One region of the Exiguobacterium sp. JMULE1 genome, then DNA from elsewhere that is predicted to be linked to it. Evidence: a T-box and tRNA genes for the amino acid it is inferred to sense, from the RefSeq annotation. Region 1 holds a T-box; the other holds one or more tRNA genes.

Region 1 (6,622 bases):
CAGGTGCCTGGGTTAAAACAAAAACAAGCTGACATCATCTTGAGTCGACTCGCCACGTTATACGGTGTCGATCAGTTGATGCTGTTCTTAGCACCATTTGATGTTACGCCGAAGCTAGCGGCAAAGATTTATGCTGCTTACGAAGGGGACGCCATGGCGCGAATACGAGAGAATCCATATTCCTTGATGTATGAAGTGAATGGGATTGGTTTTAAGACAGCCGATCATATCGCATCACATCTTGGACTCGTCGGATTACACCCGGAGCGCGTCGCTGCTTCGATCATGCACATATTAGAACAAGAAGCAGGAGAGGGACATGCCTTTGCGACGGTCGACTCACTATTGCAGCGAGCACCCCGTTTGCTTGGTGAGGACCCGGGGGAACGGCTAGAACAAGCGATTGAACTATTGCTTGCTGAAGATAAGGTCAAGCTCGAAGAAGGCTGTCTGTATTTACCGACAATCTTTTATGCTGAAGTCCGAGCGGCGAAGGAACTCGCGCGGGTCATGGCGAACGGTGCCGAACAGGAAGTCGATGTCGCGACGATCCTTGAAGCAATCGGGCACCTCGAAGAACAGTTTGGCATGGAATATGCGGCGCAACAGCGAGAAGCGATCGAGTTAGCGGTCAAAGCGCCGCTGATGGTTCTGACCGGTGGACCCGGTACCGGTAAGACGACCGTCATCAAGGGAATTTTACATGCCCTGCAAGAAATTCATGATTGGCCGCTTGAGAAAAGTCGTGTCAAGACGGGAGATGTTTATCCGTACGTCCTTGTTGCACCGACCGGACGCGCCGCTAAACGTTTGTCGGAAGCGACGGACGTCCCAGCGATGACGATTCATCGTCTGTTGAAGTATGACGGAACGAATTTCCAATTAAATGAAGATCAGCCGATTACAGGGAAAGTACTGATCATCGATGAGTCGTCGATGATTGATATCTACTTGTTATCGAGTCTGCTCCGTGCTGTGCCGAACGGTATGAAAATCTTGTTCGTCGGTGACCGGGATCAGTTACCATCCGTTGGTCCTGGGCAAGTGCTGGCAGACTTGATGGATACGCAAGGGATTCCCGTCGTTCGTTTGAACGTCGTCCATCGCCAAGCGGAAGATTCTTCGATTTTACGACTCGCGCACGATTTGAAGAACCGGACGACGTCAGCTGATTTGTTATCACCACTTGCGGATCGTCGCTTTTACACCGCGTCTCCGCAAGAGACGTTACGTGGCATCTCAGCCTTCGCGGAAAAAGCACTTGCAAAAGGGTATTCGAAATTCGATGTTCAGGTTCTGGCACCGACTTACCGTGGTCAGGTCGGAATCGACGAACTGAATGTCGCCTTGCAACGCGTCTACAATCCGGAGGAACCGAAAAAACGCGAAGTCAAACAAGGCACTCGGATTTACCGGACCGGGGATAAGATTCTTCAGCTCGTCAATAATGCGGAAGAGAACGTCTATAACGGAGATATCGGCGAAATCGTCAATATCTTCTTCGCCAAAGAGAACGTCGACAAGGTGGATAAGATCATCGCCCGCTTCGACCAGACGGAAGTCGAGTACAACCGGAGTGACTGGGATCAATTCACGCATGCCTACGCGATTACGATCCACAAGGCACAAGGGTCCGAGTTTCCGATCGTCTTGATGCCGGTCTATTTCACGGGGGCATTCAAGCATTCCCGAAACTTGATTTATACGGCGGTCACCCGTGCGAAGTCGAGTTTATTATTGTTCGGCGACCCACGAGCGTTTCATAAAGCGTCGCAAGAAGAGGAGCCGCGGCGCCGAACACGATTGATTGAACGACTCGGTGGGGTGACAAAGACTTGACGGATGCTGTGTGATAGGTAATAATCACGATAGATGAATGGACGTAACACGTTGATGGAAGATAAGTAAAAGGAAAACTCGAGTCCAGAGAGAAGTGAGTCTGCTGCAATCACTTTCTCGAGTCCCTTTGAAGCTCCTTCCGGAGTCGGGTGTAAACACCTGCGGGTCATCCCCGTTATCAGATGTTCGAGGTAGGCAATGGATTGCTTACGAACGAGGGTGGTACCACGGAAGCGATGCTTTCGTCCCTTTTCAGGGATGAAGGCATCGCTTTTTTGCGTCCAAATAAAACCAATGGGGGTAACTGTTCATGAAAGCTCTAAAACCATTAACGGGTGCACAAATCCGTCAGATGTATCTTGATTTCTTCCAAAGCAAAGGGCATGCGATCGAACCGAGTGCTTCACTCGTACCGGTCGAGGATCCATCGCTCTTGTGGATCAACTCAGGGGTTGCGACACTCAAGAAATATTTCGATGGTCGTGTCATTCCTGATAATCCACGTATCGTCAACGCACAAAAATCAATCCGGACGAATGATATCGAAAACGTCGGGAAAACAGCACGTCACCATACGTTCTTCGAGATGCTCGGAAACTTCTCTGTCGGTGATTACTTCCGTGAAGATGCAATCAAATGGGGCTGGGAACTCTTGACGAGTGATGACTGGTACGGTCTTGACCCGGAACGTCTCTCGGTCACGATTCACCCGGAAGATGACGCAGCGCGTCAAATCTGGCTTGAACTCGGTGTACCGGCTGAGCGGATCATTCCACTTGAAGATAACTTCTGGGAAATCGGTGAAGGTCCATCTGGTCCGAACACGGAAATCTTCTTCGACCGTGGACCTGCTTTTGGAGACGATCCGAACGATTCAGAACTCTACCCAGGTGGCGAAAACGAACGCTATCTCGAGATCTGGAATATCGTTTTCAGTCAGTATAACCACGATGGACACGGCAACTACACGGAACTTCCGCGTAAAAACATCGATACAGGAATGGGACTCGAACGGATGGCATGTGTCATGCAGGACGTGCCGACGAACTTCGATACGGATCTGTTCATGCCGATCATTCACAAAACAGAAGAGATCAGCGGTAAAATCTACCGTGATGATTCGAAACTCGATGTAGCATTCAAAGTCATCGCAGACCACATCCGTACCGTATCATTCGCAATTGGTGATGGTGCGCTTCCTTCGAATGAAGGACGCGGATATGTCCTTCGTCGTTTACTGCGCCGTGCGGTGCGTTATGCGAAGATGCTTGGAATCGAGCGTCCGTTCATGTATGAACTCGTCGATACGGTCGGGAATGTCATGGTTGACTTCTACCCACAAGTTCCAGAAAAAGCAGACTTCATCAAACGTGTCATCAAAAACGAAGAAGAACGTTTCCATGAGACACTTCATGACGGTCTTGCAATCTTGAACACAGTCGCTCAGACGTCTAAGGCGAACGGTGAGCATGTTATCAGTGGCGAAGATGCGTTCCGTCTGTATGACACGTATGGTTTCCCACTCGAATTGACAGTCGAGTATGCGGAAGATCATCAGATGTCTGTTGATGAAGAAGGCTTCAAACTAGCGATGGATGCACAACGTCAGCGTGCACGTGCAGCGCGTGAAGAGAGTGGTTCGATGCAACAGCAATCGGAAGTCCTCTCGACGCTAAAAGATAAAAGTACGTTCGTCGGCTATACCGACCTTAAGGCGGATGCGAAAATCATCGCATTGTTGCATGATGGAGAACGAGTCACAGAAGTCGCTGCTGGTGAAGAAGCACAAGTCATTCTTGACATCACACCGTTCTACGCTGAAAGTGGTGGTGAAGTCGCGGATACAGGAACAATCGAAGGCAAAGACTTCGTTCTTGATGTCAAAGATGTTCAAAAAGCACCAAACGGTCAAAACTTGCATACGGTCATCGTTCGTACAGGGATCGCAACGGAAGCTGCAGACGTCGTTGCAACAGTCGAAGCAGCAGAGCGTAAAGCCGTCACGAAAAACCATACGGCAACACACTTGCTTCATAAAGCATTGAAAGATACGCTCGGAACACACGTCAACCAAGCAGGATCACTCGTTTCTCCAGATCGTCTTCGTTTCGACTTCTCACACTTCGGTGCAGTGACACAAGAAGAGTTGACGAAGATTGAACAAGACGTCAACCAAGCAATCTGGGCATCACTACCGGTTGATATCGAAGAGATGAACATCGCTGATGCAAAAGCAAAAGGCGCAATGGCATTGTTCGGTGAGAAATACGGTGAAACGGTTCGTGTCGTCTCAGCAGGCACGTACTCGATCGAGTTGTGTGGCGGTATCCACGTCGGGAACACAGCAGAAATCGGCTTGTTCAAGATCGTTTCAGAGTCCGGGATCGGTGCAGGTACACGCCGAATCGAGGCGGTAACGGGTGCAGGCGCGTATCGTGTCATGAATCAGCACTTGGAAACACTCGAACAAGCAGCAGCTGTCTTGAAGACGAAGACGACAGAAGTTCCTGTTCGCATCGAAGCACTGCAACAACAGCTCCGTGAGACGGAACGGGCGAATGAATCGTTGCAAGCAAAACTTGCGAACATCGAAGCTGCTTCATTGAAGGACGATGTTGAGGAAATCAACGGTGTGCGTGTGCTTGCGAAACGCGTCGACGTCTCAGATATGGATGCTCTTCGCGGTATGATGGACGAGTTGAAGAGCTCGCTCGGATCAGCAATCATCGTTCTCGGAAGTGCGCAAGGTGAGAAAGTCAATCTCGTCGCAAGCGTCTCAAAAGATTTAATCGACCAAGGCTATCATGCTGGTAAATTGATCAAGGAAGTCGCAACACGCTGCGGTGGTGGCGGTGGCGGTCGCCCTGACATGGCTCAAGCTGGTGGAAAAGATGCGTCGAAATTAGAAGAAGCACTCGCGTACGCTTCACAATACGTGCAATCACTGGCATAATAGAAACGTAGTGTATATGAAAGAGGTGATGAACGTGAGTCAGATGGATCAAACGATGAAATTCAACTTTCCGGAAGACGATAACAAAGCAGCGACACGTGATGTGTTGTTGACTGTCTATCATGCTTTAGAAGAAAAAGGATATCATCCGATCAACCAAATCGTCGGCTATCTCCTTTCAGGAGATCCTGCTTACATTCCTCGTCATAATGACGCACGTAACTTAATTCGTAAGATTGAACGCGACGAATTGCTCGAAGAACTCGTGAAATCTTATTTGGCGGAGAGTGGAAATTCAAAATGAAACGTGCAATGGGACTAGATGTCGGTTCGAAGACGATCGGGGTAGCGGTCAGTGACTTGATGGGCTGGACGGCGCAAGGCGTCGAGACGGTCAAGTGGACGGAACCGGATTACCCAGAAGCCTTCAAACGGCTCGATGTCATCATGAAGACATACAATGTCGAAATCCTAGTCATTGGTCTTCCGAAAAACATGAACGGTTCCATCGGTCCCCGCGCAGAAGCAAGTGAAGCTTTTGCGAAGGAAATCGAACAGCATACCGGGCTTGAAGTCGTCTTCATGGATGAACGGTTGACGACGATGCAAGCAGAACGGATGCTGATCGATGCCGATGTCAGCCGTAAAAAGCGTAAACAAGTCATCGATAAGATGGCTGCCGTCATGATCCTGCAATCGTACTTGGATCGGACGAATCGATGAAGGGGGAGAAACCGATGGCTGAAGAAAAACGTCAGTATCTCTTTCCAGATGAAGAGGGCGGCGAACATCTTTTCGAAGAATGGTACCGTTACTCGAGTGAACGTACAGGAAAAACCTATCTGTTTCTTGAAATGATCGGTAACCCTGACGAAGGAGCAGATGATCTGATCATCTGTGAGATCGATGAATATGGAGAAGGCGAAGATGATTTCGAATTGAGCCTGATCGATGAAAATGATGAGCAAACTTGGGATGAACTCGAGCTTGCGTTAAAGGAGCGGATCACTGATGCAACAGAATGAACCAACACGTTACGTAATTCCGGACGGCGAAGGAAATGATTTCGAATTCGTAGAACGTCTGCGTTACGAAAGCCCACGTTCGAGTAAGACATACATCTTCCTTGAGCCAATCGGAGCAGACTATGACGAAGCAGAAGAAGTCGATATCTTCGTTTACGAACTTGACGAATACGGTGATGGAGACAACGACTTCAACCTCGTACCGATCGATGAAGATGATACAGCGACTTGGGATGAAATCGAAGAAGTCTTTAACACGCTCGAAGATCAGTTAGACTAACCCGACTCATGACAGGTGACGTCGTAAGAGACTTTCTCTTACGATGTCACCTTGTTTTAAGAGAAGAAGGAGGAACCGATGGAGAACGAATGGAAGCAAAATGCCGAAATCGAAAAAAGGCGACGCCGGACATCACGGCGGATTACGCTAATCATCCTTTCTGTATTGTTGACGATTTTTCTAGTTGCCAGTGCGGTCGTCTATGTCTTTTTGAAAAATGCGCTTGAACCAGTCGATGAAGCAGCGACGAAATCCGTCAAAGTCGAAGTTCCTTTAGGAGCAGGGACGAGTACGATTGCTTCCTTACTAAAGGAAAAAGACTTGATTGCGAACGAGACGATTTTCCGTTATTACGTCCGTTATAAGAATGAATCGTCATTCCAGGCGGGTACGTATACACTGTCACAAGCCATGTCCCCGGATGAAATCATCAATGAATTAAAGACGGGAACGGTCATGAAGGCAGCGGATGTGAAAATCACGTTACCTGAAGGCATCACGATGGATCGTCAAATCGCTTTGATC
Region 2 (6,622 bases), 770 kb from region 1:
TCGAGCCGGTCGACTTTCTCGAGTCGCTTCCGGACACTTTGGGCACGTTTTGTCGTCGTCGCCCGAGCGATGTTGCGTTGAATGAAGTCCTGCATCTTCGCGATCTCTTCTTGTTGCTGTTCGAACTGTTTCATTTCTTGATCGTACAATGCCGCTTTTTGTTCCAAGTACTTCGTGTAGTTACCGGTGAACTTACGGCAGACATTGCGTGACAGCTCATAGACGACATTGACGACTTGGTCAAGGAAGTACCGGTCGTGCGAGACGATCAGAACGGCACCACGATAACCGCCGAGGTAACTTTCGAGCCAAGCGAGCGTATCGATATCGAGGTGGTTGGTTGGCTCATCGAGAATGAGGAGCTCTGGTGCTTGCAGGAGCATCTTCGCTAAGGCGAGACGTGTCCGTTGACCACCGGATAACGTTTGGATCCGGCGCGAATAATCGTCCGGATAAAAGCGCATGCCGTGCAGGACGGAGCGGATATTCGCTTCGAACTGATAACCACCCGCTTCTGAGAAGTCGTGTTGCGCTTGATCGTACGTCTTTAGGAGACGATCGTAAGCGATCGGGTCGTTCAAGATATGCTCCATACCCATTTCGATTTCCATCCGACGCAGTGTTCGTTCTTGTTCCTGCAAATGTTCAAAGACGGTCAGCATCTCGTTCCAGATCGTCTCGTTCGATTCAAGACCACTGTCCTGCGCGAGATAACCGATTTTGACATCCTTACCTTTCATGATGTCACCCGAGTCATGACTGAGTTCGCCAGCAATGATTTTGAGCAATGTCGATTTACCAGCACCATTTCGTCCGACGAGCGCAATCCGGTCGCGCTCTTGTACTTCCAATTTGATATTTTCTAAAATCGGCTCAACGCCGAATGATTTCGAGAGTTGGTTGACTTGTAAGAGTATCATTTCCATCCATCCTTCCACCCTTTAGTCTATCACGAACAAAAGCGCGAGGTCCTGCGGAATATATTATTTGTGACTCTATGTGAAGTGGTTTACAATCAAGGAGAGTAGAAAGCTTTTTGCAAAGATTTGGGTGCCACGATGGATGTGGCCGAAGGGGGAACTGCAGGATGAATGGACCAGACACAAAAATTCCACAAGCGACAGCAAAACGGTTGCCGCTATATTATCGCTTCATCCAAAGTTTATACAATTCAGGCAAGCTCCGCGTCTCTTCTGCTGAGTTAAGCGAGGCGGTGAAGGTTGATTCAGCAACGATTCGTCGCGATTTTTCCTACTTTGGGGCATTAGGGAAGAAGGGGTATGGATATAACGTTCAACATCTCTTAACGTTTTTCCGCAAAACCTTGAATCAAGATGAGGTGACGAATGTTGCCTTAATCGGGGTCGGTCATCTCGGAACAGCGTTTGCAAATTATAACTTTTTAAAGAATAATAGTACTCGGATAGTCGTTGCGTTTGATGCGGACGAAGAGAAGGTCGGAACAACGACGCATGACGTTCCAATCTATCATGTTTCGGACATGAAAGAACAAATCGAAGCGAATCAGGTCGATGTTGCCATCTTGACGGTTCCATCCCAGTTCGCGCAGTCAGTAGCGGATGAGTTAGTCGAGTATGGTGTGACTGGCATCCTGAACTTTACGCCCGCGCGGTTGAACGTGCCAGCGAGCGTCCGGGTCCATCACATCGATTTATCGATCGAGTTGCAGTCGTTAGTTTATTTCATGAAGCATTATTCGCAATCAGCTGAAGGAGTGAAATCATAATGGAAAACCTTATCCCGTCAACTATAGCATTCATCGGACCAGGTAGTTTAGCACTAATCGGTGTCGTCGCATTAATCATCTTCGGACCGAAGAAATTACCTGAACTTGGTCGTGCTGCGGGTCAGACATTGAAAGAGTTCAAGAGCGCAACGAACGGTATCATGGACGACGATAAAAAGGATGAACCGAAAGAGAAGTGATTGAATCATGGCGATTGATCAAGAACAAAGCGTGACGTCGCATCTGGACGAACTGCGTAAACGGATCGTCTGGTCGCTTATCATCGTCGTCGTCCTGTTCGCTGTTGCATTTCCGCTCGTCCGACCGCTCGTTCGCTTCTTGCAAGCGGACTTAAAAGAGCTCGGTATCGGTTTGAATGCCTTCAACGTCGCAGATCCTTTAATGTTGTATTTGAATCTTGCGTTCATCATCGCAATCGTGCTGGCATCGCCGTTCTGGATGTATCAACTGTGGGCATTCGTCCGCCCTGGTCTGTATGATAAGGAGCAAAAAGCGACATTGACGTATATTCCGGTCATCTTCTTTCTATTTTTGGCTGGTGTAGCCTTCTCATACTTTTGGTTGTTACCTTTCTTATTAAAAGTTTCGACTGAATTAGGGAAGGAACTCGGAATCGAACAAGTCATCGGAGTCGAGAACTACTTCAGTTTTTTAATCCGATTAACGATTCCGTTCGGTCTTCTTTTCCAATTGCCGGTCGTGACGATGTTTCTGACACGTCTTGGTCTCGTGACGCCAATTTTCATGCGAAAGAATCGGAAATATGCGTACTTTGCGCTGTTCGTCGTTGCGGCATTGATCGCACCGCCGGACGTGACGTCACACTTGATGATCTCGGTCCCATTGTTCGTTCTCTATGAGATCAGCATCTTGATTTCTGCGCGGACGTACAAAAAGGTCTTGATCCTCGAGCAACAGGCAGAGCTTGAACGACAGGCGGATTTGATGCGTGAATTGAATAAATGAATCGTGGATTCCTTCTAATGATTTTGGAAGGAATTCTTTTTTATGAAAGCGTTATTTTTATATTGATAAAGCAGTTAGCGATGCGTATACTAAAGTTAATTCATGGGGGCTTAGCTCAGCTGGGAGAGCGTTTGGCTGGCAGCCAAAAGGTCGTCGGTTCGATCCCGATAGTCTCCACCATATTCATACACTTCAAACTCTTGAGGATTCAAGAGTTTTTTTGTTTTTCTTAAAATATGGAAATGAGATATAAAGTGTCAATAAAAACAAATAATTATATAAAACAGACAGAACCGAATTGTTTATTTCCATCTATTTCATTAAACTAAATATACAGAATTTTCGTTTAACTGTTTTGTTGGTAACATCATTATGGTTTTTTAGAAAAGGGGAAAAGAAGCATGAAGAAGGAAATCGCACTCTTGGCAGCTGTCTTAATGACATCTTCCAACTTGGTTAGTGCTCAAGGAGCACTGTCCTCGCAAGATAAGGCAAGCGGTCAAAAGCCGCATGCCCTCTCACTTAAGAAAACAGGACAGGAGAAGGTGTATAAGCAGTCTGACAAGGTCCGTGTCGTCATCGAGATGGAGCAGAAGCCGGCGATTCAAATCGCGCAGGCACAAAACAAGCGGTATAGCACATTGAGCAATGCCGAAAAAGAGTCGATTAAGGATCGCCTCGTCAGCGTCCAAAAATCAGTCAAGTCAGCGATCGCTAAAAAATCGATTCCCGTTACATATAAGGAAAGCTTCACGACCGTCATCAACGGATTCAGTGGTGAAGTCAAGTTCGGCGACATCGAAGACATCAAACAACTCGCCGGAGTCAAGAGCGTACATATCGCCCATGAATACGCGCGACCGAAAGCCGATAAAGGCGCAAAACCAGACATGTTGTATAGCAAAGATATGGTTAATGCAAAAGAAACATGGCAGGATTATGGCTTCAAAGGGGAAGGGACAATCGTAGCGGTCATCGATACGGGGATTGATCCATCGCATAAAGATATGGTGTTGAGCCCGGAGACGAAGATCGATTTGACTTCTTCGAAGGTTGAGAGTGCTAAAGAAACAAAAGGACTAAAAGGGAAGTATTTTACGGAAAAAGTCCCATACGGCTATAACTACGCTGATCACGATAGCGAAATCCGTGATTTAGGTGCAGGTGCATCGATGCACGGAATGCACGTAGCGGGTACGGTCGGTGCCAATGGAGACGAAGCAAATGGCGGGATCAAAGGAGTCGCACCGGAAACACAACTCCTCGCGATGAAAGTATTCGGAAATGATCCAGGCATGCCATCGACATTCAGTGATATCTATATCAAAGCGATCGATGATGCGATTGCTCTCGGTGCGGATGTCATCAACATGAGTCTTGGTTCGACGGCATCGTTCGTCAATGCGGATGATCCGGAACAACGCGCAATCGTCAACGCGATGAACAACGGGATTCTATGCGCGATCTCTGCCGGGAACTCGGCATTCATAAGTCATGGTGCAGGTAATCCGTATACAGCGAATCCTGACATCGGTGTCGTAGGATCTCCGGGTCTGATCAGCCAAGCACTTCAAGTCGCATCGCTAGAGAATACGAAATTGACGCTTGAAGGCATGGCACTGACGATCGACGGACAGGATGCTGGTTACTTGGCGTACCAAAAGCAGGACTCGCCGAATCCGATCACAGTCTTCGGTAAAGAGAAAAAGGACGTCATCTATGTTGGTGATGGTCAAGCGTCGAATTACGAAGGAAAAGATGTTAAAGGCAAAGTCGTCTTTGTCGTACGAACAGGCGATTTTAACTATGCGAAAATTCAAGGGGAAGCCGAAAAACAAGGAGCAGTCGGTGTCGTCGTTCGTGGACGAATTGATCATGGGGATTACGTCAGCATGGCACTCAACAATCCGACGATTCCGATGGTGACGCTCAGTATCGCGGATGGGAACGATCTTGAAGCAAAAGCAAAAGCAGGAAAAGCGATTACTGTGACGTTCGACGGAAAGCCGGTTTCAATAGACAATCCAGTAGCGGGAGAAATGGCAGAATCATCGTCATGGGGTGTTACACCGAATCTTGATTTCAAGCCGGAAATCACGGCGCCAGGTGGAAAAATTTATTCGACGCTCAATGATAACGAGTACGGCGTCATGAGTGGTACTTCGATGGCGGCACCGCACGTCGCAGGAGGAACAGCACTCGTCATGCAACGGATTGCAAAAGACTTTAAGGTCAATGGCGCGACACGCGTGAAATTAGCGAAGAATATTCTCATGAACACGTCACGTCCACAGCTTGATAAAGGACAGTATAATGCTGAAGCAAAAACAGGTAGTTTCTATTCGCCACGTCGCGAAGGTGCTGGTTTAATGGATCTTCATGCTGCGATGAAAACACCAGTCGTCGTCACGGAAACGAAATCAGGTGAAGGAAAGGCTGCACTCAAAGAAGTCGGTGAGAAATTCACGTTTACGCTTGATTTGAAAAACTACAGTAGCGAAAAAGTGACGTATCAATTAGCCGGTACGGTTCAATCAGATCTCGGTGCAGAAGGAACGAACTTCCTTGAAGCTAACAATATCTACAAGAAGAATTCAGTAGATGTGGTTGATCCGAATAAAGGGACATTCCCGATTGCATTCGCAGTCGGTTCGAAGAAAGCAAGCACGGTCTCCATCAATCCGAAAAGCTCGACGAAAGTTAGTGTCTCTGTCGATCTGAAAGATACAGTTGATTGGGCGAACGGTCTTCCACTTGAGCAAGTCTTTGAAAATGGCTACTTCGTTGAAGGTTTCGTTCGTTTGATCGATACGAAGAACAACAATCCAGAATTGACGGTGCCATACGTCGGATTCAATGGGAAATGGGATCAGGCACCAATCGTCGATGCACCGCGTTATGACGAAGAGAAGACATTCTACGGATTAACCGGGCTAGCGACAGAAGTAAAAGATGATTTCGAGTTCCTTGGAACGAATACAGCAGGGAAAATCGTTGAAAATAAGGTTGCGTTCTCACCGAACAATGATGGTAGTGTGGATGAAGCGTTCCCAGTGCTCTCGTTCCTGCGTAACGCAAGAAAAGTCGAGTATTCGATTCTTGACCGTAATAAAGCAACGCTCCGTAAATTAGATCTACAAACAGACGTCGTGAAGAACTATTATGATAGCGGCAAGGGAGATAAATTCACACCAGTCACAAGTGCGGCTTGGGATGGAACAGTCAATGGAAAACAAGTAAAAGACGGTCTTTACTATTACCAAGTCAAATCAGTCATCGATTATCCGAATGCGAAGTGGCAGTCGAATCTCTTCCCAGTCTATATCGATACGAAAAAACCAGCAGCAACGGTTCAATGGGATACTGCAAAAGAAACACTTTCTTGGACAGCAGGCGATCAAGGAACAGGTGTAGCGTCGTATGACATTCTCGTCGATGGAACAAGTGTCCTCAAACAGCCGCTTGCGCCGACAGAAAAAGCACATGAACTCAAAGGTCTCTCGAAGTCAGCGAAGATTGATTTCGTTGTCAAGGATTATGCAGGAAATACAGTGACGAAATCGGTGAACACGACAGGCATCGACAAGGCGGTACCAACCGTCCAAATCGATACACCGGTCGCACTCGGTCTGTCGACATCTAAAGTGGTTACTATCGCGGGTCACGTATCCGATGAGTCAGGGATCAAATCATTCAAAATTAACGGAAAAGCCGTCCAGCTTCGTTTTGATGCAGCAAAACAGCAGTATGTGTTCAGCCATGATGTGACATATACGAAAGATGGCGTCAAATCGTTTAAAGTCGAAGCTTATGATGGAAAAGGAAATCGCTTGGTATTTAGTCGTCAAGTCATTCTAGATTCGACATTGCCGACTTTAAAAGTGACAG

What was found. A T-box is a leader RNA that pairs with one kind of tRNA and senses whether it is charged. The one in region 1 lies ahead of alaS (alanine--tRNA ligase), so its partner is inferred to be a tRNA-Ala.
Region 2: it encodes a tRNA-Ala, which carries the amino acid that the T-box ahead of alaS (alanine--tRNA ligase) is inferred to sense. The anticodon was not compared.

Annotation. Positions count from the first base shown of each region.
Region 1 covers NZ_SGWC01000002.1:2,040,378-2,046,999, reverse strand. The annotation lists gene recD2 (SF1B family DNA helicase RecD2) at 1-1,839, shown strand, start outside; T-box leader at 1,882-2,092, shown strand; gene alaS (alanine--tRNA ligase) at 2,150-4,792, shown strand; gene EXW93_RS11055 (IreB family regulatory phosphoprotein) at 4,827-5,096, shown strand; gene ruvX (Holliday junction resolvase RuvX) at 5,093-5,515, shown strand; gene EXW93_RS11045 (DUF1292 domain-containing protein) at 5,530-5,817, shown strand; gene EXW93_RS11040 (DUF1292 domain-containing protein) at 5,804-6,097, shown strand; gene mltG (endolytic transglycosylase MltG) at 6,176-6,622, shown strand, end outside.
Region 2 covers NZ_SGWC01000002.1:2,812,650-2,819,271, reverse strand. The annotation lists gene EXW93_RS14775 (ATP-binding cassette domain-containing protein) at 1-920, opposite strand, end outside; gene EXW93_RS14770 (redox-sensing transcriptional repressor Rex) at 1,088-1,747, shown strand; gene EXW93_RS14765 (twin-arginine translocase TatA/TatE family subunit) at 1,747-1,947, shown strand; gene tatC (twin-arginine translocase subunit TatC) at 1,955-2,734, shown strand; tRNA gene EXW93_RS14755 (tRNA-Ala) at 2,839-2,914, shown strand; gene EXW93_RS14750 (S8 family serine peptidase) at 3,136-6,622, shown strand, end outside.